2 linked regions of the Cytobacillus sp. IB215665 genome follow. Each later gene encodes a partner of the first gene's protein in a complex. Links are inferred from orthologs where the notes say so. Each region holds a gene or a part of one and is shown in the gene's direction. Other genes may lie near its edges.

Evidence for each region.
Region 2: the proteins of secY (region 1) and secA are in contact, whole or in part, in a crystal structure (PDB 3DIN), measured with the Thermotoga maritima proteins. The link is inferred for Cytobacillus sp. IB215665 from one-to-one orthologs. Residues at the interface, in WP_004081795.1 of Thermotoga maritima: Glu108, Gly109, Glu110, Glu111, Ala236, Glu237, Arg238, Arg239, Ile240, Thr241, Ile242, Gln243, Tyr244, Ala245, Arg246, Arg247, Val248, Thr249, Gly250, Arg251, Arg252, Val253, Tyr254, Gly256, Ala257, Ser258, Thr259, Tyr260, Leu261, Pro262; in WP_004082002.1 of Thermotoga maritima: Glu261, Ala262, Arg263, Lys300, Ala301, Arg302, Thr303, Ile304, Ile305, Leu323, Tyr324, Asp325, Pro326, Val329, Ser330, Tyr333, Ile336, Lys340, Phe345, Val349, Glu363, Phe364, Tyr374, Ser375, Gly376, Gly377, Glu393, Ile395, Thr482, Ser483.

The regions. Positions count from the first base shown.
Region 1 is NZ_JAXBME010000023.1:14,351-26,173, reverse strand. Bases 8,492-11,452 are described here. They hold secY (preprotein translocase subunit SecY), read left to right. Parts: upstream 8,492-9,304; coding sequence 9,305-10,600; downstream 10,601-11,452. Other genes in these bases: map (type I methionyl aminopeptidase), read left to right, coding at 11,300-11,452; SLH52_RS20485 (adenylate kinase), read left to right, coding at 10,650-11,303; rplO (50S ribosomal protein L15), read left to right, coding at 8,865-9,305; rpmD (50S ribosomal protein L30), read left to right, coding at 8,651-8,833; rpsE (30S ribosomal protein S5), read left to right, coding at 8,492-8,637. Outside these bases: SLH52_RS20600 (hypothetical protein), read left to right, coding at 1-116; rpsJ (30S ribosomal protein S10), read left to right, coding at 142-450; rplC (50S ribosomal protein L3), read left to right, coding at 485-1,111; rplD (50S ribosomal protein L4), read left to right, coding at 1,139-1,762; rplW (50S ribosomal protein L23), read left to right, coding at 1,762-2,049; rplB (50S ribosomal protein L2), read left to right, coding at 2,077-2,907; rpsS (30S ribosomal protein S19), read left to right, coding at 2,965-3,243; rplV (50S ribosomal protein L22), read left to right, coding at 3,261-3,602; rpsC (30S ribosomal protein S3), read left to right, coding at 3,606-4,262; rplP (50S ribosomal protein L16), read left to right, coding at 4,265-4,699; rpmC (50S ribosomal protein L29), read left to right, coding at 4,689-4,892; rpsQ (30S ribosomal protein S17), read left to right, coding at 4,913-5,176; rplN (50S ribosomal protein L14), read left to right, coding at 5,220-5,588; rplX (50S ribosomal protein L24), read left to right, coding at 5,629-5,940; rplE (50S ribosomal protein L5), read left to right, coding at 5,966-6,505; SLH52_RS20525 (type Z 30S ribosomal protein S14), read left to right, coding at 6,538-6,723; and 5 more genes. UniProt on the Escherichia coli protein: The central subunit of the protein translocation channel SecYEG. Consists of two halves formed by TMs 1-5 and 6-10.
Region 2 is NZ_JAXBME010000001.1:367,623-379,571, forward strand. What follows is about bases 4,375-7,461. They hold secA (preprotein translocase subunit SecA), read left to right. Parts: upstream 4,375-4,707; coding sequence 4,708-7,215; downstream 7,216-7,461. In the rest of the region: SLH52_RS01510 (flagellar hook-associated protein 2), read left to right, coding at 1-806; flagellar export chaperone FliS, read left to right, coding at 931-1,332; SLH52_RS01520 (flagellar protein FliT), read left to right, coding at 1,332-1,682; SLH52_RS01525 (hypothetical protein), read left to right, coding at 1,691-2,077; hpf (ribosome hibernation-promoting factor, HPF/YfiA family), read left to right, coding at 2,920-3,465; SLH52_RS01535 (hypothetical protein), read left to right, coding at 3,688-4,215; SLH52_RS01550 (YitT family protein), read left to right, coding at 9,167-10,036; cccB (cytochrome c551), read left to right, coding at 10,092-10,466; cell division ATP-binding protein FtsE, read left to right, coding at 10,939-11,625; permease-like cell division protein FtsX, read left to right, coding at 11,615-11,949. UniProt on the Escherichia coli protein: Required for protein export, interacts with the SecYEG preprotein conducting channel.

The DNA.
Region 1 (11,823 bases):
TATATAATAGTGAATGTTGGTCTTTGACTGCGATGATGTGGAAGGTTGCTGACACACCCGGCCGCTTTGCCATGGCGAGTGTGGGGAAATTTCCACGGAGAATGTCTATTAAATAAAATAGGCGATAAAGGAGGGAAAATAATGGCAAAAGAAAAAATTCGTATTCGATTAAAAGCTTACGATCACCGAATTCTTGATCAATCTGCAGAAAAAATCGTAGCAACAGCTAAGCGATCAGGTGCAAATGTCTCTGGTCCGATTCCGTTACCAACTGAAAAGTCTGTTTATACGATTCTTCGTGCTGTTCATAAGTATAAAGATTCTCGTGAGCAATTTGAAATGCGTACACATAAACGCTTAATTGATATCGTAAATCCTACTCCAAAAACAGTAGATTCACTAATGCGTTTAGACTTGCCGTCAGGTGTAGATATTGAAATTAAACTATAATAAATAATAAGTTAGATAACAGGAGGTGTGACGAATGACCAAAGGAATCTTAGGTAGAAAGATTGGTATGACACAAGTGTTCGTTGGAGATGTACTTGTACCAGTTACTGTAGTTGAGGCTTCACCTAACGTAGTTCTTCAGAAGAAAACTGAAGCAACAGATGGTTATGAAGCTATACAACTTGGTTTTGATAACAAGCGTGAAAAGCTTGCTAACAAACCAGCTAAAGGACATGTTGCAAAAGCGGATACTACGCCTAAGCGCTTCATCCGTGAATTCCGCGGGCTGAACGTTGAGGAATATGAAGTTGGTCAGGAAGTCAAAGTTGACGTCTTCTCTGAAGGCGATGTAGTAGATGTTACAGGTATTTCAAAGGGTAAAGGATTCCAAGGTGCAATTAAGCGCCACGGACAATCACGCGGCCCTATGTCACACGGTTCGCGCTATCACCGTCGTCCTGGTTCAATGGGACCTGTTGATCCAAACCGTGTATTCAAAGGAAAGCTTTTACCTGGACGTATGGGTGGAGAACGTATAACTGTTCAAAACTTAGAAGTTGTAAAAATTGATGCTGAACGTAACATTTTACTTATTAAAGGTAATGTCCCAGGACCAAAAAAAGGTCTTGTAACTATTAATAGTGCGGTTAAGGCACAGTAATTTTTGTAAGAAAGGAGGAATATACCAATGCCTAAAGTAACATTATATAGCCAAAATGGTTCTACAGTAGGTGAAGTAGAGCTTAATGAATCTGTATTTGGTATTGAGCCTAACAAGAGTGTATTATTCGATGCAGTTATTATGCAAAGAGCTTCCTTAAGACAAGGAACTCACAAAGTAAAAGGTCGTTCTGAAGTACGTGGCGGTGGACGTAAACCTTGGCGTCAAAAAGGTACTGGACGTGCTCGTCAAGGATCAATTCGTTCTCCACAATGGCGTGGTGGTGGAATAGTATTCGGACCTACACCTAGAAGCTACAGCTATAAGCTACCTAAGAAGGTACGTCGCTTAGCACTTAAATCAGCACTATCAACAAAAGTGCTTGAAAATGATATCGTTGTATTAGAGAGCCTAGCATTTGAAGCTCCTAAAACAAAAGAAATGGTAAACATTTTAAACAGTCTTTCTGCAGATCGCAAAGCGTTAATCGTAACTGCTGATCAAAATGAATTCGTGACTCTTTCAGCGCGTAATATTCCTGGAGTAACAGTTGTATCTGCTACAGGTGTGAACGTACTGGACTTATTAAACCACGATAAACTTGTGATCACTAAAGATGCGGTGGAAAAAGTAGAGGAGGTGCTTGCGTAATGAAAGAACCTCGTGATATTATTAAGCGCCCCGTTATTACAGAACGTTCTACAGATTTAATGGAAGAGAAAAAATATACGTTTGACGTTGATGTGAAAGCTAATAAAACTGAAGTCAAGGATGCTGTTGAGGCAATTTTTGATGTGAAAGTAGAAAAAGTAAACATCATGAACTACAAAGGTAAGTTCAAGCGTATGGGTCGTCATAGCGGTTATACTAATCGTCGCAGAAAAGCAATTGTGAAGTTAACTGCTGATAGCAAAGAAATCGAACTTTTTGAAGTATAAGTTTACTAGTGAAGGAGGGAAATAGAGATGGCGATTAAAAAGTATAAACCTACCTCAAACGGTCGTCGTGGTATGTCGGTATCAGATTTCGCAGAAATCACTACTGATACTCCCGAGAAGTCGTTATTGGCTCCTTTAAATAAAAAGGGTGGACGTAACAACCAAGGTAGATTAACAGTACGTCATCAAGGTGGCGGTCATAAGCGTCAATACCGCATCATTGATTTTAAACGCGACAAAGATGGTATACCAGGACGCGTTGCTACAATCGAGTATGATCCAAATAGATCAGCTAATATTGCGTTAATTAACTATGTTGATGGTGAAAAACGTTATATTCTAGCTCCGAAAAATTTAGAAGTGGGCATGGAAATCATGTCTGGCCCAGAAGCGGATATTAAAGTGGGTAATGCATTACCTTTAGTTAATATTCCTGTTGGTACAGTTATTCATAACATTGAACTTAAACCAGGTAGAGGTGGACAATTAGTACGTTCTGCTGGAACATCTGCTCAAGTTCTTGGTAAAGAAGGAAAATACGTTTTAGTACGTTTAACTTCAGGTGAAGTGCGTATGGTATTAGCTGCTTGCCGTGCTTCTATTGGTCAAGTTGGTAATGAGCAACACGAACTTATTAATATCGGTAAAGCAGGTCGTTCTCGTTGGTTAGGTAAACGCCCAACTGTACGTGGATCTGTAATGAACCCAGTTGATCACCCACATGGTGGTGGTGAAGGTAGAGCTCCTATCGGACGTAAGTCACCAATGACACCTTGGGGTAAACCAACACTCGGTTATAAAACGCGCAAGAAAAATAAGAAGTCAGATAAATTTATCGTGCGTCGTCGTAAAAAATAACGGGGTTGTGCTACGGTTCACAGGAACCGTATGCCAATCGCGAAGGGAGGTTCACATATGGGTCGCAGCTTAAAAAAAGGACCTTTTGTAGATGATCATTTAATGAAAAAAATTGAGAGCTTGAATGAAACTGATGGTAAGCGTGTGGTTAAAACATGGTCTCGTCGTTCAACGATTTTCCCTCAATTCATTGGTCATACAATTGCAGTTTATGATGGTCGAAAACATGTGCCTGTATATATAAGTGAAGACATGGTTGGTCACAAGCTTGGAGAGTTTGCACCAACTCGTACGTATAAAGGTCACGCTAGTGATGACAAGAAAACAAGACGTTAAGAGAGGAGGCATCCTAAATGCAAGCAAAAGCTGTTGCAAGAACAGTTCGAATTGCGCCTCGTAAAGCTCGCTTAGTAGTGGACTTAATTCGAGGAAAGCAAATTGGTGAAGCATTAGCAGTTTTACGCTTAACAAACAAAGCGGCTTCTCCGATAGTAGAAAAAGTATTAAAATCAGCTGTTGCAAACGCAGAACACAACTATGAGATGGATATTAATAATTTAGTTGTTGAAGAAGCGTATGTGAACGAAGGCCCGACTATGAAACGTTTCCGCCCGCGTGCAATGGGACGTGCTAGTCAAATTAATAAACGTACGAGCCACATTACTGTAGTGGTATCAGAAAAGAAGGAGGGATAATCAGTGGGTCAAAAAGTAAATCCAGTAGGTTTGCGTATCGGAGTCATCCGTGATTGGGAATCAAAGTGGTATGCTGATAAGGACTATGCAGATTTGTTGCATGAAGACCTTAAGGTTCGTGAATACATTACTAAGAGATTAAGTGACTCTGCAGTATCAAAAGTGGAAATTGAACGTGCGGCTAATCGTGTGAATATTTCAGTACACACTGCAAAACCAGGAATGGTTATTGGTAAAGGTGGTACAGAAGTAGAAGCACTTCGTAAAGCGTTAAATGCGTTGACAGGTAAACGTGTCCACATTAATATCGTAGAAATTAAGAGAGCTGACTTAGATGCTAAATTAGTAGCAGATAATATTGCTCGTCAATTAGAAAACCGTGTATCCTTCCGTCGTGTGCAAAAGCAAGCTATTCAACGTGCTTTACGCGCTGGAGCAAAAGGGATTAAAACAATGGTATCTGGTCGTTTAGGTGGTGCAGATATCGCTCGTGCTGAATATTACAGTGAGGGAACAGTTCCACTTCATACGCTCCGTGCTGACATAGATTATGGTACAGCTGAAGCAGATACTACGTATGGTAAATTAGGCGTAAAAGTATGGATTTATCGTGGAGAAGTCCTTCCTACAAAGAAGAATAAAGAGGAAGGAGGAAAATAATCATGTTAATGCCAAAACGCGTTAAGTATCGTCGCGAACACCGCGGTAAAATGCGCGGTCGTGCAAAAGGCGGCACTGAAGTAAATTTCGGTGAGTTCGGCTTACAAGCGCTAGAAGCGTCTTGGATTACTAACCGCCAAATCGAGGCTGCTCGTATTGCGATGACACGTTATATGAAACGTGGCGGTAAAGTATGGATTAAAATATTCCCATCCAAGCCATATACAGCTAAACCTCTAGAAGTTCGAATGGGTTCCGGTAAGGGTGCTCCAGAGGGCTGGGTTGCTGTTGTAAAACCAGGTAAGATTATGTTTGAAATCTCAGGTGTACCTGAAGAGGTGGCACGTGAAGCACTTCGTCTTGCATCACATAAACTTCCAGTAAAATGTAAGTTTGTAAAACGAGAAGAAATTGGTGGTGAATCAAATGAAAGCTAATGAAATTCGTGACCTTACCACTGCCGAAATTGAACAAAAAGTTAAGTCTTTAAAAGAAGAGTTATTCAATTTACGTTTCCAGCTAGCGACTGGACAACTTGAAAATACAGCTCGTATTCGCGAAGTACGTAAATCGATCGCTCGTATGAAAACTGTGATACGTGAAAGAGAGATCGGTGTGAATAATCGATAAATGAGGGGAGGTTTGCTTAAATGAGTGAACGCAACCAACGTAAAGTGTATACAGGTCGTGTTGTATCTGACAAAATGGATAAAACGATAACTGTATTAGTTGAAACATACAAAACTCATTCACTATATGGTAAACGTGTTAAGTATTCAAAGAAATTCAAAGCACATGATGAGCAAAATACTGCAAAAGTTGGCGACGTAGTTAAAGTAATGGAAACACGTCCACTATCTGCAACAAAACGTTTCCGTTTAGTAGAAGTAGTTGAAAAAGCGGTAATTATATAATACAAGGTCGGATGAATTTTATATCCGAAGGGAGGTTTCGTGAATGATTCAACAAGAATCTCGGTTGAAAGTTGCTGATAATTCTGGAGCTCGTGAAGTGTTAACGATAAAAGTTCTAGGTGGCTCTGGACGTAAATACGCAAATATTGGTGATGTAATTGTTTGTACAGTGAAACAAGCAACACCAGGAGGCGTTGTCAAAAAAGGTGAAGTAGTTAGGGCTGTTGTTGTACGTTCAAAAAAAGGAGCACGACGCCCAGACGGTTCTTACATCCGTTTTGACGAAAATGCATGCGTGATTATCCGTGACGACAAAAGTCCACGTGGTACTCGTATTTTCGGCCCGGTAGCTCGTGAATTACGTGATAGCAACTTCATGAAAATTGTATCATTAGCTCCTGAAGTTCTTTAATTTGAAAATTGAAATGCCTTATCAAGGAGGTGCAGATAAGATGCATGTAAAAAAAGGTGATAAAGTACTTGTGATTTCAGGTAAGGATAAAGGTAAACAAGGAGTTATCCTTGCTGCATTGCCAAAGAAAAGTAGAGTTCTTGTGGAAGGTGTGAATATTGTGAAGAAGCATTCTAAACCTTCACAAGCTAATCCCCAAGGCGGGATTAACAGCCAAGAGGCACCTATCCATGTATCAAATGTTATGCCATTAGATCCAAAGACGGGTGAACCTACACGTGTTGGACATAAGCAAGTTGATGGCAAAAACGTACGCTATGCAAAAAAATCTGGTGAATTATTAGATAAATAACTAGTTGTAGAAAGGAGGTACTATTATGAACCGCCTAAAGGAAAAATATCAAAAAGAAATTACTCCTAGTGTTATGAGTAAATTCAGTTATAAATCAGTTATGCAAACACCTCAACTTGAAAAAATAGTTGTAAATATGGGTGTTGGAGATGCAGTTGCAAATTCAAAGGCATTAGATAATGCTGTTGAAGAATTAACAACAATAACTGGTCAAAAGCCTGTAGTTACAAAAGCAAAGAAATCTATCGCTGGTTTCCGTCTTCGTGAAGGAATGCCAATTGGTGCGAAAGTAACTTTACGCGGTGAGCGTATGTATGAATTTTTAGATAAACTAGTGTCTGTTGCACTTCCACGTGTACGTGACTTCCGTGGTGTATCTAAAAAATCATTCGATGGTCGTGGTAACTATACATTAGGGATTAAAGAACAATTGATTTTCCCTGAAATTGAATATGATAAAGTTTCGAAAGTTCGTGGTATGGATATCGTTATCGTAACCACTGCAAATACTGATGAAGAAGCTCGTGAATTATTAACTCAAATGGGTATGCCGTTCCAAAAGTAATCAGTGCCATCTAAATATAAGGAGGCGAAAATGTGGCTAAAAAATCAATGGTCGTAAAACAAAAACGTGATCAAAAGTTTAAAGTGCGTGAGTACACACGTTGTGAACGATGTGGTCGTCCTCATTCAGTGCTAAGAAAATTTAAACTTTGCCGTATTTGTTTCCGTGAATTAGCATATAAGGGACATATCCCAGGTGTAAAAAAAGCAAGTTGGTAAAACCCAGATATGGGAAGGAGGTAAAAATATTATGGTGATGACAGATCCTATTGCAGATTTGCTTACTCGTATTCGCAATGCGAACATGGTACGTCACGACAAATTAGAGGTTCCTGCTTCAAACATGAAGAAAGATATCGCTGATATTTTAAAACGTGAAGGTTTTGTTCGTGATGTGGAATTTATTGAAGATAACAAACAAGGTATTCTCCGTATTTTCTTAAAGTATGGTGCAAATAATGAACGTGTAATTACTGGATTAAAGCGTATTAGTAAACCTGGTTTACGCGTATACGCTAAAGCTGATGAGGTACCTCGTGTACTTAATGGTTTAGGAATTGCGATTGTGTCTACTTCTCAAGGTGTGTTAAGTGACAAAGAAGCTCGTCAAAAGCAAACAGGCGGAGAAGTACTAGCTTACGTTTGGTAAAAAGTTTTTTTAGAATGGAGGTGTAATTTATGTCACGCGTTGGTAAAAAACCAATTGTTATCCCTGCAGGTGTAACGGTAACTGAGGAAAATAAAAACGTTATTGTTAAAGGACCGAAGGGTGAATTAACTCGTACAATCCATGCAGATATGGAATTAACAATAGAAGAAAACGCTGTAACAGTTGTTCGACCATCTGATTCAAAAGAGCACCGCTCATTACATGGAACGACTCGTAGCGTACTAGCTAATATGGTTGAAGGTGTTTCTAAGGGGTATGAAAGAGGACTAGAATTGATCGGGGTAGGTTACCGTGCACAAAAGCAAGGTAAAAAGCTAATCCTAAATGTAGGTTACTCACATCCTGTTGAAATCGAACCTGAAGCAGGGATCGAAATAGATGTGCCTGCGAATACAAAAATTGTTATTAAAGGTACTGATAAGGAACGTGTTGGAGCTTTAGCTGCTAACATTCGTGATGTACGTCCACCAGAGCCTTATAAAGGTAAAGGAATTCGTTATGAAGGCGAATATGTACGTCGTAAGGAAGGTAAGACTGGTAAGTAATACCGCCTAGTGTATAAGAAAGGAGTGGCATAGTATGATTACAAAACCTGATAAGAATGCAGTTCGTAAAAAAAGACACGGACGTGTTCGTGCGAAAATTTCAGGAACAGCTGTACGCCCGCGTTTGAATGTGTTTCGTTCTAGCAAACACATATATGCGCAAGTAATCGATGATGTGAATGGTGTTACACTTGCAAGTGCATCTACTTTAGATAAAGAATTAAGCATTGAGTCAACAGGTAATGTTGACGCAGCGCAAAAAGTTGGCGAGTTAGTTGCTAAACGTGCGTCAGAAAAAGGTATTAAAGAAGTGGTTTTTGATCGTGGAGGATACCTATTCCATGGACGTATTAAAGCGTTAGCTGATTCAGCTCGTGAAAATGGCTTAGAATTTTAATTGTCAAAGGAGGGATACAGATGGTCCGTGTTGATCCAAGTAAACTAGAACTTGAAGAACGTGTTGTTACCGTAAACCGCGTAGCAAAGGTAGTGAAAGGTGGACGTCGTTTCCGTTTTGCTGCACTTGTTGTTGTTGGTGATAAAAACGGTCACGTTGGTTTTGGAACTGGTAAAGCTCAAGAGGTTCCAGAAGCTATTCGTAAAGCTATAGAAGATGCTAAGAAAAATCTTGTTACTGTACCTATGGTTGGTACAACAATTCCACATGAAGTTATCGGACGATTTGGCGCAGGAGAAATCTTGTTAAAGCCTGCTTCTGAAGGTACTGGAGTTATCGCTGGAGGTCCTGTACGTGCGGTATTAGAGCTAGCTGGTGTACATGACATCCTATCAAAATCTTTAGGTTCAAATACACCTATTAACATGATTCGTGCTACAATTAGTGGTATTCAGGATATGAAGCGCGCTGAAGACGTTGCAAAGTTGCGTGGAAAATCAGTTGAAGAATTGTTAGGATAAGGGGGGAAATGAAATGTCAAAGAAATTAGCTATCACCCTCACAAGAAGTGTTATTGGCCGTTCTAAAGATCAAAAAGTAACTGTTCAAACTTTAGGTTTGAAAAAAATGCATCAAACGGTCGTACATGAAGATAATGCTGCAATTCGCGGCATGGTAAACAAAGTTGCACATTTAGTTACGGTAAAAGAACAATAATTTTAACATGAGTAAATAAGGAGGTGCCCTGATGAAACTTCATGAACTTAAACCAGCTGAAGGGTCTCGTAAAACTCGTAATCGTGTAGGACGTGGTATTGCTACTGGTAATGGTAAAACATCTGGTAGAGGCCAAAAAGGTCAAAAGTCTCGTTCTGGCGGTGGCGTACGTCCAGGCTTCGAGGGTGGTCAAACACCTTTGTTCCAACGACTACCTAAACGTGGTTTTACGAACATTAACCGAAAAGAGTATGCGGTCGTTAATCTTGAAACATTAAATCGTTTTGAAGATGGTACGGAAGTAACACCTGAATTATTAATCGAAACAGGTGTAGTAAGTAAGCTTAAATCGGGTTTGAAAGTCCTTGCAAAAGGAAAAGTTGAGAAAAAGCTTACTGTTAAAGCTCACAAATTCTCTTCTGCTGCAAAAGAAGCAATTGAAGCTGCAGGCGGTAAAACTGAGGTGATTTAATGTTCCGAACAATCTCCAATTTTATGCGCGTTGGTGATATAAGAAAGAAAATAATATTCACCTTGTTAATGTTAGTTGTGTTTAGAATAGGGACGTTTATTCCTGTTCCGAACATCAATGCTGAAGTATTACAGGTTACAGGCGAAAACAATCTATTTGGAGTATTGAATACATTTGGTGGAGGAGCATTACAGAACTTTTCCATCTTTGCAATGGGGATTATGCCTTATATCACGGCTTCCATTATTATTCAATTACTACAAATGGATGTTGTTCCAAAGTTTACTGAGTGGTCAAAACAAGGTGAAGTTGGTCGTCGTAAATTAGCTCAGTTTACCCGCTACGGCACAATAGTTCTTGGATTTATTCAAGCAATTGGTATGTCCATTGGCTTTAACACTATGTCGAACGGGGCATTAATTGAGAACCCTGGCATTCCAACTTATTTGTTAATAGCATTAGTATTGACGGCTGGAACTGCCTTTTTAATGTGGTTAGGTGAACAAATAACAGCTCACGGTGTTGGTAATGGAATTTCCATTCTCATCTTTGCTGGGATTGTGGCAGGCATTCCGAATATCGCTAACCAAGTATATGCAACACAATTTGAAGGTGCTGGAGAACAGCTATTCTTACGTATCGTTACGGTAGTTTTATTGCTACTCGCGATCGTTGCAATCGTCGTTGGTGTTATTTTCATCCAACAAGCATTTCGAAAAATTCCAATTCAATATGCAAAACGCTTAGTGGGTCGTAGTCCAGTTGGAGGACAATCTACTCATTTACCTTTAAAAGTAAATGCTGCGGGTGTAATACCTGTTATCTTTGCAGTATCGTTTATTATTACACCACCAACAATTGCATCATTCTTTGGACAAAACGATGTTACTATGTGGATTGAAAATACATTCAGGTATACCGAACCTGTTGGTATGACAATATATGTTGCATTAATTATTGCATTTACCTATTTCTATACGTTTGTTCAAGTTAATCCTGAGCAAATGGCAGAAAACCTTAAAAAACAAGGTGGGTATATTCCTGGAATTCGTCCAGGGATAAATACGCAAGAATATGTAACTCGGATACTATATCGTCTTACATTTGTAGGTTCTATTTTCTTAGCTGCAATTTCTGTTCTTCCTATTATTTTTATTAAATTTACCAGTCTTCCGGAATCAGTACAAATTGGTGGAACAAGCTTGCTCATCGTTGTTGGTGTTGCACTTGAGACAATGAAACAGCTTGAAAGCCAACTTGTAAAACGTCATTACAAAGGATTTATTAAGTCATGAGGTTTTGGGGTTCTCCCATTTCCTCATTGTTAGATGAGGGTGAACACATATGAATCTCGTATTAATGGGGCTCCCTGGTGCTGGTAAAGGTACGCAGGCAGAGCAAATTGTTAGCAAGTATAATATTCCTCACATATCAACAGGAGATATGTTCCGTGCTGCTATAAGTGAAGGAACTGAATTAGGCTTAAAAGCAAAGGCTTTTATGGATGAGGGCAAACTTGTTCCTGATGAAGTTACAATAGGTATTGTTCGTGAAAGATTAGGTAAAAATGATTGTAAAAATGGCTTTCTGTTAGATGGTTTCCCTCGAACAGTCGCTCAAGCAGAGGCGTTAGAACAATTGCTACATGTCATGAACAGTACGATAGATTTTGTTATCAATATAAATGTTGATAAATCTATACTATTAGATCGTTTAACAGGTAGAAGAATTTGCAAGAACTGTGGTTCCACATATCATCTAGTATTTAATCCACCACAACAAGAGGGCGTTTGCGACAAGTGTGGAGGAGAATTATATCAACGTGCTGATGATAATGAGGCTACTGTAGAAACTCGCCTAGAGGTAAACATTAAACAGTCAGAGCCTTTGTTAAATTTCTACAAGCAAAAAGGTTATTTACAAAACATTGATGGACAACAAGCAATTGATAAAGTATTTGTAGATATAGATAAATTGCTTGGAGGCATATCTAAATGATTATTTGTAAGACCCCACGTGAGATAGAAATAATGCGTGAAGCAGGCCGTATCGTTGCTTTGACTCACAAGGAATTACAGAAACATATTAAACCTGGTATTACTACTAAGCAATTGGATACAATTGCTGAAGAGTTTATTCGGAAACATGATGCAATTCCATCATTTAAGGGGTATAATGGTTTTCGCGGGAGTATATGTGCTTCAGTAAACGAAGAGTTAGTTCACGGTATTCCTGGTGATCGTGTCTTAAAAGATGGAGACATCATCAGCATAGACATTGGGGCTAAATACAATGGATATCACGGTGATTCTGCTTGGACATATCCAGTTGGGAATATTACTGAAGAAACACAGAGGCTCTTAGATGTGACTGAGAATTCATTATATGAGGGTTTAAAAGAAGCTAAGTCTCATGTAAGGTTATCAAACATCTCTCATGCGATCCAAACGTATGCTGAAGAAAATAATTTCTCAGTCGTTCGTGAGTATGTTGGCCACGGTGTTGGTCAAGATTTGCA
Region 2 (11,949 bases), on another replicon or contig:
AGTTTATTATTAATGGTTTGCAGACAACTCGTTCAACTAATGAATTTTCTATCAACAACGTTTCTTACACGTTACATAATGAAAGTCCTGGAGAAAAAATAAGAGTTTCTACATCGACAGATGACGATGCAATTGTTGACACTGTTGTACAATTCGTTAATAAATACAATGAAATTATTGAAAAAATAAATAGTACGATCTCTGAAGAAAAATATCGGGACTATCCTCCATTAACAGATGCAGAAAGGGAAGAATTATCTGATGATGAAATCGAAAAGTGGGAAGGTTTAGCGAAAAGTGGTATTTTAAAAGGAGATTCAACATTATCAAGTGTATTAAATCAAATGAGGCTTGACCTCTATTCACCAATATCTGGTAGTGAAACGGGCTTTAGTCAATTAGCAGAAATCGGTATTACTACATCGGCTGACTATACTGAAAATGGAAAACTATTGATTGACGAAGATAAATTACGAGAAAAAATTGCGGAAAACCCTGAAGCTGTGTACGAATTGTTTAATGCTGAGGGAGATAGCTATGAAACCTCTGGTATTGCTAGTAGGCTTCGCGACTCATTAGATAATGCAATGACTCAGATTGTAGAAAAAGCAGGAAGTTCAACAAAGACGAATGACCAGTTCTCGATCGGCAAAAGCCTTGATAATGTTTTAGATGACATTTTAAATTTTGAGAATCGCTTAGAGATGGTCGAAGACCGCTATTGGAGCCAATTTACCGCTATGGAGCTTGCTATTCAAAAAGCAAACGAACAAGCAGCGTATCTGGCAAGTCAATTTGGTTATTAATTATAGTGTCTATGATTTTCTTTCAGAGGTGTCAATATCAAGCTGTGTAATGTTTAGTAACTATGGATAGATGATTGTATTATCTTTTCCAAACAATTTATTTTCAAAAGGAGTATGAAATAAAATGGCAACACAAAACCCTTATCAATCGTATCAGACAAATTCAGTGACAACAGCATCGCCTGGGGAGTTAACATTAATGCTTTATAACGGCTGTTTGAAATTTATCAATCTAGCTCGCAAAGCGATCCAAGAAAATAATATTGAGGAAAAAAATACGAATCTCATAAAATCACAGAACATTATACAAGAATTAATGGTGACGCTTAATATGGATGTCGAAGTGTCGAAAAATATGATGTCGATGTACGATTATATTAACCGTCGTTTAATTGATGTAAATATAAATAATGATTTAGATGCTCTTGCTGAAGTGGAAGCTCATGTTGCAGAGTTTCGTGATACGTGGAAGCAGGTTATTCAAATCAACCGTCAAAAACAATTTGCACAAGGCGGGCAAGCGTAGTGAGTGTCATTAAAGAGCTATATCAAGTAACGAAACAATTATTCGAGCTGCTTCAAACGGACATTAATAAAAGTGACCGTGATGAACAAATCGAGCGCATTCAACACCTTTTAACTGAACGTACGCAGTTTATTGAGAAGTTGGCGCCTCCATATTCAACGGGGGAAAAGCGTGTAGGCGCAGAAATTGTGACTTTAAACAAACAAATAGATGCTAAGCTTCTTGCTATGAAAGATGAAATTAAGCTCGATATTGCAGGATTAAAGAAGAAGAAGCAATCGCAAAAGAAATACATCAATCCTTATAATACGCGCACGGTAGATGGTGTATTTTATGACAAACGGAAATAGGTGAGTATATGGTGAAATTAGACGCACCACAATATGAAATTGTAAAGAAATATACTGAATTGCTAGATACGATTGAAGAAGGGCTTGACTATGTTAAGGGGAGTTTTGACAACCTTGAACGTACCGAAGGAGATAGAGTATTAGCTGACATATTTACTGCTTTTTCTAAAATCAATGATACGAATCAGCAGCTATTAGATATTTTTTCTCGAAATGAGATTGTTCGAAATCAAGTTAATCAGTTCCCAGGAGTCATTGCTGAGTGTGTGAAGCTGGAACAACATTTCTCGAACCAAACGGAAAAGCAAGCTATTATTAGTAAAAACATTATTCCAGCCTTTCTTGCATGGAAGGAACCAATTCAGCATACATTTTCAAGTTATATTCAACAATAGTACAATGCTCCTATACAAATGTATGGGAGTGTTTTTGTTTTTTAACATTTTCCATCAGGTACACTCTTTTGGAAACATATAAAAAATATAATTGTGTAATTTAAGGTTGTTTTCGGATTGATTGGTGCTTTTTGATCTAAGCAAGTATATTTTATCGTTCATAGCACCTTTGCTATTTTTACAATTAATGAGTACTCATAAAACATGCCAAACTGTCCATTTGCAGTAAAAAAAACCACAAAGTTTACGAAAAGAACCTTTAAATTTCGCAAAAAGGAATTTCCTCTCACATATCATTTTTCCTTACTGCATAACAATAAATACACATCAATTTTAACAATATATCGGTTATGTAAATAATGAAAATCGTCACAATTTATTCACAGTTAATTTCACGTTTAAGAAGGAATTGTTAAGGGTATTGTAGAAATGTATATACATAGCTTAAGAAAACCGCTTAGCGGATTTCTAGAGATAAGAAATGGAAATGTGGCTTTAATGTTTTAAGCATTTTCACCCATCTTAACTCGAATAAGTTATAAGTTTCAAGAAAAATGAGGATAAGAAGAATGGGGAAAGGAAAGTCACACTAAGTGCCGAATGAGTGGATTAGATCTTGTACAAGTTCATTATTCCCAGACTTATTTGAACATCCTTTCAAAATGGAGTTCAAAAAGGAGGAAAAAAGGACGAAAAAGATCAAGGCTGTGTAGCTTTGAGTACCAGAGTGTACGTTTGAAGAGTACATGAGGAACGGAAAAGCAAACCAACGCAGATATTCACTGTCATTTTTCCCGGACTTTTTTGAACATCCTCAAGTTAACTAAAGGAGGAGTTCGTGTATGATTTACAACATTCGTGGTGAAAACATTGAAGTAACTCCAGCATTGCGTGAGTATGTTGAGAAAAAGATTGGTAAATTAGAAAGGTATTTCGATGATTCTTCAGATGCCACAGTCCATGTTAATTTAAAAGTTCATAGTGATAAGCATTCTAAAATAGAAGTAACGATTCCAATGTCTCAGCTATTGTTAAGAGCAGAGGAAAATCATGAAGATATGTATGCAGCGATTGACCTTGTTCTTGATAAACTTGAGCGTCAAATTCGCAAACACAAAACAAAGGTGAACCGTAAGTTCCGAGATACTGGAACTCCTAAATATATGTTTACAAATGAGCCTGTAGCGATTCCTGATGAAGAAGAGGATGACTTAAAGCTTGTCCGTACTAAGCGCTTTAACTTAAAGCCGATGGACAGTGAAGAAGCAATTCTGCAAATGAATATGCTCGGTCATAATTTCTACGTATTTACTAACTCAGAAACGAACCGTACAAATGTCGTTTATTTAAGAAAAGATGGCAAATACGGTTTGATTGAACCGAATTAATAATAATGATTAGAAAACGTTAGGTTGCTTAGAACCTAACGTTTTTTGATGTTAAATATGCTGTAGGATGTTTTTGGTAGTTTATTGACCAATATCTCATTGTTCTTTTATCGAATGTTACTTTTTCAATATGATATAATAAAACATGTCTACAAACCTCATTTGTAGTCAATGGAAGGCTAGTTCGAGGATTATCTTTGATAATGAATGGAGGTGAATATGATGGAGAAGCTGTTACTAGAATTTATGAGCGAAATGCGCGAATTTAGAACAGAGGTAAATGGACGATTCACAAAGCTAGAACATGAAATGAACGACCGCTTTACAAAAGTAGATGAACGTTTTACTCAAGTGGACAAACGCTTCACAAAGCTAGAAGGTGAAATGGACAAGCGCTTTACAAAAGTAGATGAACGTTTTACCCAAGTGGATCAACGCTTCACGAAACTAGAAGTTGAAATGGCCGAGCGCTTTACAAAAGTAGATGAACGTTTTACTCAAGTGGACAAAAGCTTCACAAAGCTAGAACATGAAATGAACGAGCGCTTTACACAAGTAGATAACCGTTTTACTACAGTAGATATGCGACTATCAAAAATTGAAAACGATGTAACGGTAATTAAGGAAGCTGTTGTAAATAACCTTTCTGAGTCAAGGAGTCATTTCAAACATATCGAACAATCTCTTCAGCAACATCACTCCATGTTCCAGTTAATGACTGATGAAATTAATAAAAAGTACCGCTATTAATATGTACTACTTCATTCAAAAACATTAAAGTAACAACAAAGTTGTTAAGACCCAAATCTCTAGCTCACTTCAAGAAACACTTTTTTTCACATACACACCTCCAATTGTTAGCAATTGAACAGCTTTGGAAGTCTACAGCCTAATATGAAGGATTTACAATAAAGAAACGATGTGGTTGTCACATACCCTTCTTTTAACAATACTTTTCGTAAACTACGTGAGTTATTAAAAAAATACTCTTATATGAATGATCTAACTCTTTTTCATACATGGTTTGTTAAGGTTTTTGAATCAAATATAAAATATTCATATGATTCTGCCTTCTTATGCTCCCACATTCCTCCAAAATGTTGTTCACTTTGTCTCAAAATGTTAATATTAGAAATAGGATTTCTATAAGGGAAAAAAACTTAGTATATACATTATTATATATCCAGTGTGTGTATATGTCGTATTGGGTGTAACTTATATGAAAATAGAGGAGCGTTTTGAATGCTTGGAATGATAAAGAAAGTATTTGATGGTAATAAACGTCAAATTACTAAATTAGAAAAGCTTGCAGCACAAATTGACTCATTAAGTGCAGATATGGCGAACTTAACGGATGAGCAGCTACAATCAAAAACAGCAGAATTCAAAGGTCGTTATGATAAAGGGGAAAAGCTTGATGACATGCTTGTTGAAGCCTTTGCGGTTGTTCGTGAAGCAGCAAAGCGTGTGTTAGGCTTATATCCATACAAGGTACAATTAATGGGGGGTGTTTCCCTTCATGATGGTAATATCTCTGAGATGAAAACAGGAGAAGGTAAAACATTAACAGCGACAATGCCAGTATACTTAAATGCGTTAACAGGTAAAGGTGTGCACGTTGTAACTGTCAATGAATACTTGGCAAGTCGTGATGCTCATGAGATGGGTCAGTTATATGAATTTTTAGGATTAACAGTCGGTCTGAACTTAAACGGTATGTCTCGTGAGGAAAAAATTGAGGCGTATGCTGCTGATATTACATATGCAACGAACAATGAGCTAGGCTTTGATTATTTACGTGATAATATGGTGCTTTACAAAGAACAGATGGTTCAGCGACCGCTATATTATGCGGTTATTGATGAGGTTGACTCAATTCTTATTGATGAAGCAAGAACACCTTTAATTATATCTGGTTCAGCACAAAAGTCAGCACAATTATATGTACAAGCTAATGCGTTCGTTCGTACGCTAAATAAAGAATCAGATTTCATTTTCGATGAAAAATCAAAAAGTGTTCAGCTTACTGAAGAAGGCATGAACAAGGCTGAACGTGCTTTCGGGATTGATAATCTATTTGATATTACACATGTTTCATTAAATCATCATATAAATCAAGCGTTAAAAGCGCATGCTAGTATGCATAAAGACATTGATTATGTTGTTCAAGATGGCGAAGTTGTGATCGTTGATCCTTTTACAGGACGTTTGATGAAAGGCCGTCGATATAGTGAAGGCTTACATCAAGCAATTGAAGCAAAAGAAGGACTTGATATTCAAAATGAAAGCATGACACTGGCAACAGTAACGTTCCAAAACTATTTCCGTATGTATGAAAAGCTTTCTGGTATGACTGGTACGGCAAAAACAGAAGAAGAAGAGTTTAGAAATATATATAATATGCACGTTGTTGGGATTCCAACGAATAAGCCGATCGTGCGTGATGATCGTGCAGATCTTATATATAAAACGATCGAAGGGAAGTTTCGAGCAGTTGTTGAAGATATTGCTGAACGTCATCAAAAAGGGCAGCCAGTACTTGTCGGAACAGTGGCTATTGAAACCTCTGAAATTATCTCTAAGTTTTTGAAGAAAAAAGGTATTCCTCATCACATCTTAAATGCGAAAAATCATGGGAAAGAAGCACAGATTATCGAAGAAGCTGGTCAACCTGGTGCGGTTACGATTGCAACGAACATGGCTGGACGTGGTACGGATATTAAGCTTGGTGAAGGCGTGAAGGAAGCAGGAGGACTTTCGGTAATTGGTACAGAACGACATGAAAGTCGCCGAATAGACAATCAATTACGCGGTCGTTCCGGTCGTCAAGGAGATCCAGGTGTGACACAATTTTATTTATCTATGGAAGATGAACTCATGCGTCGCTTCGGATCAGACAATATGAAAGCGATGATGGAGCGACTCGGCATGGATGATACACAGCCTATTCAAAGTAAAATGGTTTCAAGAGCTGTTGAATCTGCTCAAAAACGTGTTGAAGGAAATAACTTTGACGCTCGGAAACAGCTTTTACAATATGATGACGTATTACGTCAGCAACGTGAAATTATATATAAACAGCGATCTGACGTCCTTTCATCAGAGAATCTACGTGATATCGTTGAAGGTATGATTAAGTCAACGATTGAACGATCTGTTGATTTGCATACACCGAAGGAAGAGCTTCCAGAAGAATGGAATCTTAAAGGCATCATTGATTATACAAATGCAACAATGCTTGCTGAAGGTGATGTCACACTTGACCAAATTAAAGGTCAGGAGCCTGAAGAAATTAGTGAGCTTATCTTTGCAAAAGTAAAAGAACGCTATGATGAAAAAGAACAGCAATTAGAGACAGAGCAGATGCGTGAGTTTGAAAAAGTTATCGTTCTGCGTGCAGTTGATAGTAAATGGATGGATCATATTGATGCGATGGATCACCTACGTCAAGGTATTCATCTTCGAGCTTATGGCCAGATTGATCCATTGCGTGAGTATCAAATGGAAGGATTTTCAATGTTTGAAAATATGGTGGCTTCCGTTGAAGAGGACGTTGCGAAGTATGTGATGAAGGCGCAAATTAGAAATAACCTTCAACGTCAAGAAGTCGCAAAGGGACAGGCGGTTAATCCAAAGCAAGACGGAGAAAAGCAAAAGCGCAAACCAGTTAAAAAAGCAGTTTCGATAGGCCGAAATGACCCATGTTATTGCGGAAGTGGGAAGAAATTCAAACAGTGCCACGGCAAATAACAGGGATCTGACCCCCGACCGAGGCATTAAAGTGATAAAATGTATTTTTCTTTACTGTGAACAAAGGTGAGTTGGCAGTGGATGCTTGCTCACCTATTTTCTATGATAATTTGTTTTGATGTATTTATTTTACAGTCAACGGGATATACATGTAAGGTAGGTAAAAATTTTATTGAGGTGGAAAATAAATGGATTTAGTTGAAATTAAGCAAGAGCTTGACAAAATGGCTACTCGTTTAGCTGATTTTAGGGGGTCTCTTTGACCTCGATACGAAGCAAGCTCGAATAGATGAGTTGGAAGAATTAATGGCAGCACCATCCTTTTGGGATGATCAACAAGCGGCTCAAACTGTCATAAATGAAGCAAATGGCTTAAAGGACTTAGTTAACAAGTTTACAGAGCTAAATGAGACATTTGAAAATCTCGAAGTGACTCATGAACTTGTCAAAGAAGAGCCAGATGATGAGTTACAAAAAGAGCTTGAAAATGAATGTAAAGCATTAACGAAGGACTTAAATACATTTGAATTAGAGCTGTTATTAAGTGAACCGTATGACAAAAATAATGCGATTTTAGAGCTGCATCCAGGTGCGGGTGGTACTGAATCACAAGATTGGGGTTCAATGCTATTGCGCATGTACACACGATGGGCAGAGCGAAGAGGTTACAAAGTAGAAACCTTGGATTATTTACCTGGAGATGAAGCTGGTATTAAAAGTGTCACACTGTTAATTAAAGGGCATAATGCATACGGTTATTTAAAAGCAGAAAAAGGTGTTCACCGTCTCGTTCGAATCTCACCTTTTGATTCGTCAGGACGTCGACATACTTCATTCGTATCATGCGAAGTCATGCCAGAGTTTAATGAAGACATTGAAATTGACATTCGTACTGAAGATTTGAAAATAGACACGTACCGTGCAAGTGGGGCGGGTGGTCAGCACGTCAATACGACAGATTCGGCAGTAAGGATTACTCATACTCCAACGAACGTTGTTGTTACGTGCCAATCAGAGCGTTCACAAATTAAAAACCGTGATCGAGCGATGAAAATGCTAAAAGCAAAGCTCTATCAAAAGAAAATTGAAGAACAACAAGAGCAGCTTGCTGAAATTCGTGGTGAGCAAAAGGAGATCGGCTGGGGAAGCCAAATTCGTTCTTACGTATTCCATCCGTATTCTCTCGTAAAAGATCACCGTACAAATACTGAAGTAGGTAATGTACAAGGTGTGATGGATGGTGAGCTTGATTCATTCATAGATTCGTACCTTCGTTCAAAACTTAACTAAACAGATGTTGCCCCATTCAATATGAGTGGGGTTTTTGTGTATCTTATTATGTGCTTACTACTTAGGGAAGTAAATCTTCTTATTTGGACAGTAAACCAAAAGTTCGGCAAGTAAATCTTCTTATTTGGACAGTAAACCAAAAGTACGGCAAGTAAATCTTCACATTTGGACAGTAAACCAAAGTATATGGCAAGTAAACCCTCCCATTTGGACAGTAAACAGGAAAGTATGAAAAATAAAAGCATACAAATGGACAATCACAAACATGTTCAACAAATAAATTATAGCTTTTGCACAATATACAGAACATATAACGTGAATATCATGCAAAGTGAACGATGAACGATAAATCGTATATAAACAAATCAATTTGACACAAAAAACTACTATACATAAGAATCAGATTCAATTAATGTCTCCGAACTCCCTGCTCCATCTCTTGTTATTTCCTATGTGTTAAATAATTTTTCATTTTTTACCACTTATAAGATAATTCTTCAAACAAAAAATAAGCAATAAGTTCCTTCAATTGTTTACTCCTTTAACACGTTATATGGTTAGCATTTACACTATATTTCCACCATGCTATACTCTCATAGGCAATTAGTAAAATTGTCTACATGACTTTTAGAATTGTGTTTAAAAAGGTGGAGAAAAAAGGATGAAGAAACGAAGCCGTAAGAGTCAAGCATTGGACCCGAAAATAATTGCAACATTAGACATATTTTATATACTGATTGGATCGGCTATTGTTGCTCTTGCTTTTAACTTGTTTTTACTACCCAACAATGTTGCCTCTGGTGGGGTAAGTGGGATTAGTACGATTACAAAAGAGATGTTTGGATGGAAGCCTGCTTATGTACAATGGGCATTCAATGTTCCATTATTTATCGCTGGCGTCATGTTGCTCGGTCGTAAATTTGGAATGAAAACATTAATTGGTACAGTATTTTTGCCGTTTGTTGTTTATTTATCGGAAAACCTCGAGCCTGCTACGCAAAATCCTCTACTAGGAGCTTTGTTCGGAGGAATGGGTGTCGGACTAGGGTTAGGAATCGTTTTTCGTGGACAAGCATCAACAGGTGGAACAGATTTAGCTGCGCAAATTTTTCACAAGTATACTGGTATTTCACTTGGAACATGCGTCGCATTTATTGACGGTTTAATCGTTATTACAGCAGCAATTGTATTTGATATTGAGAGTGGTTTATATGCAATTATCGCATTATTTGTTACGAGTAAAACGATCAATTTCATACAAGTTGGGTTCGGCTATTCAAAAATGGCAATGATTATTACAAATGAGCAAGAGGAAGTACGCAGTAAAATATTGCATGAACTAGATCGAGGAGTGACAAAGCTGTCAGCTTTTGGAGGCTATACAGATGACGAAAAACCAATTCTTATGTGTGTTGTCAATCAAACAGAGTTCACTAAATTGAAACAATTGGTTAAAAGTATTGATACATCAGCATTTGTCGTTGCTATGGATGCCACTGAGGTCCTTGGTGAGGGTTTTAAAAGGGCTTAAATTGGGTATAATAAAGTTATATTTTACTAATTTCAGACATGAGGGGGAATCGCAAATGAAAATGAAATTACTTGCATTATTGATGGGTACATCTCTTGTATTAGCTGCTTGTGGTGGTGGCGGAGATGAAGCTACAGAACCAAAAGAAGAGGCTGAAACTACACCAACTGAAGAAACAGAAACAGAAACAGGAGATACAGGTGCAGTGAATGTTGCTGCAGCAGAAGATGTTTATAAACAAAGCTGTGCTGGTTGTCACGGTGGAAATTTAGAAGGCGGATTTGGACCACAGCTAGAGAATATTGGCAGTAAGCTTTCACAAGCAGACATTGAAGATATCATTGCGAATGGTCAAGGTTCTATGAGTGGTGGAATCATTACTGGCGATGATGCAGTAAATGTTGCAGCATGGTTAGCTGAGAAAAAATAAGTAAAAATTAGCTTTTACATAAAAGTCATTCCATTAACATGGTTTGGCTTTTTTTTATTTGTATTCTATAAAAAAATAGCCAAATTATGCTTTCCTCTAGTACATTTTCTTCCTCATTTTTTTAAGTATTTAATTTCTCCTACTCAAAGATTTTCTGTAAAACAATGCTAATCGTAGAGCTTTAATCATCTCAAAAAAATATCATTTTTCTCCATTTTATTAGCCATTTTTTAAATAGCGATATTAAGCTCTATTTTTTTATCTTCTTTGACAATGTTCACGTGTAATTGAGTGAGTTTTATGGGTCCTTTTGAAATATAACTGTAATAATTTTTTGTCCTAAATAGTCTATCTTTGATGTTATAATGGATACTGTGAATGTAAAATTATTGGATTTATCCATATAATTTGTCAAAAAACAGACTAACACGAGTGGTTTTTACATAAAATGACAAAATTTAGGTGATATTAAATGATAGAAATGCAGGATGTGTATAAAACTTATCCTAACGGTGTCCTAGCGATTAACGGGATTAGCGTGAAAATTAATGAAGGTGAATTTGTTTATGTCGTTGGTCCTAGTGGTGCAGGGAAATCAACGTTTATTAAAATGATGTACCGTGAAGAAAAGCCATCAAATGGTTCAATTATGATAAATGGAATCAATTTATCAAGCCTTAAAGAAAAAAAGGTTCCTTTGTTACGAAGGCATATAGGAGTAGTCTTTCAAGATTTTAAACTTCTTCCTAAGCTTACTGTATATGAAAATGTGGCATTTGCTTTAGAAGTAATAGAAGAAAACCCAAAATACATAAAACGAAGAGTGATGGGAGTATTAGATTTAGTACGCCTGAAGCATAAGGCTCGTTTTAAGCCAGATGAATTATCTGGTGGGGAGCAGCAGCGTGTATCTATTGCCCGTTCCATCGTTAACTCTCCAAAAATAATGATAGCAGATGAACCTACGGGGAACCTTGACCCAGATACAGCGTGGGAAATCATGGACATATTTGAGGAAATTAATAATAGGGGAACGACAATTTTGATGGCGACTCATAATAGTGAGATCGTAAACAAAATTAAAAAACGAGTTATTGCAATTGAAAATGGCAAAATTGCCCGTGATGAAATGAGAGGGGAGTATGGTTATGAAATTTAGTACTCTCAAAAGGCATACACGGGAAAGCGTTAAAAACCTAGGAAGAAACGGGTGGATGACCTTTGCTTCTATCAGTGCAGTGACTGTTACGTTGTTATTAGTAGGTGTTTTCCTTGTTATTATGATGAATATGTATCACTTTACTCAATTGATTGAAGAAGATGTAGAAATACGTGTGTTCATTGATACTGTAGCTACTGGTGATGAGGTAAAGGAGTTAGAAAAGAATATTGATAAAATAGCTGAAGTTAAATCTATTACCTTCGTATCAAAGGATGAAGAGCTTGATAGCTTAGTAGAAAGTCTCGGACCAGTCCTTGATAT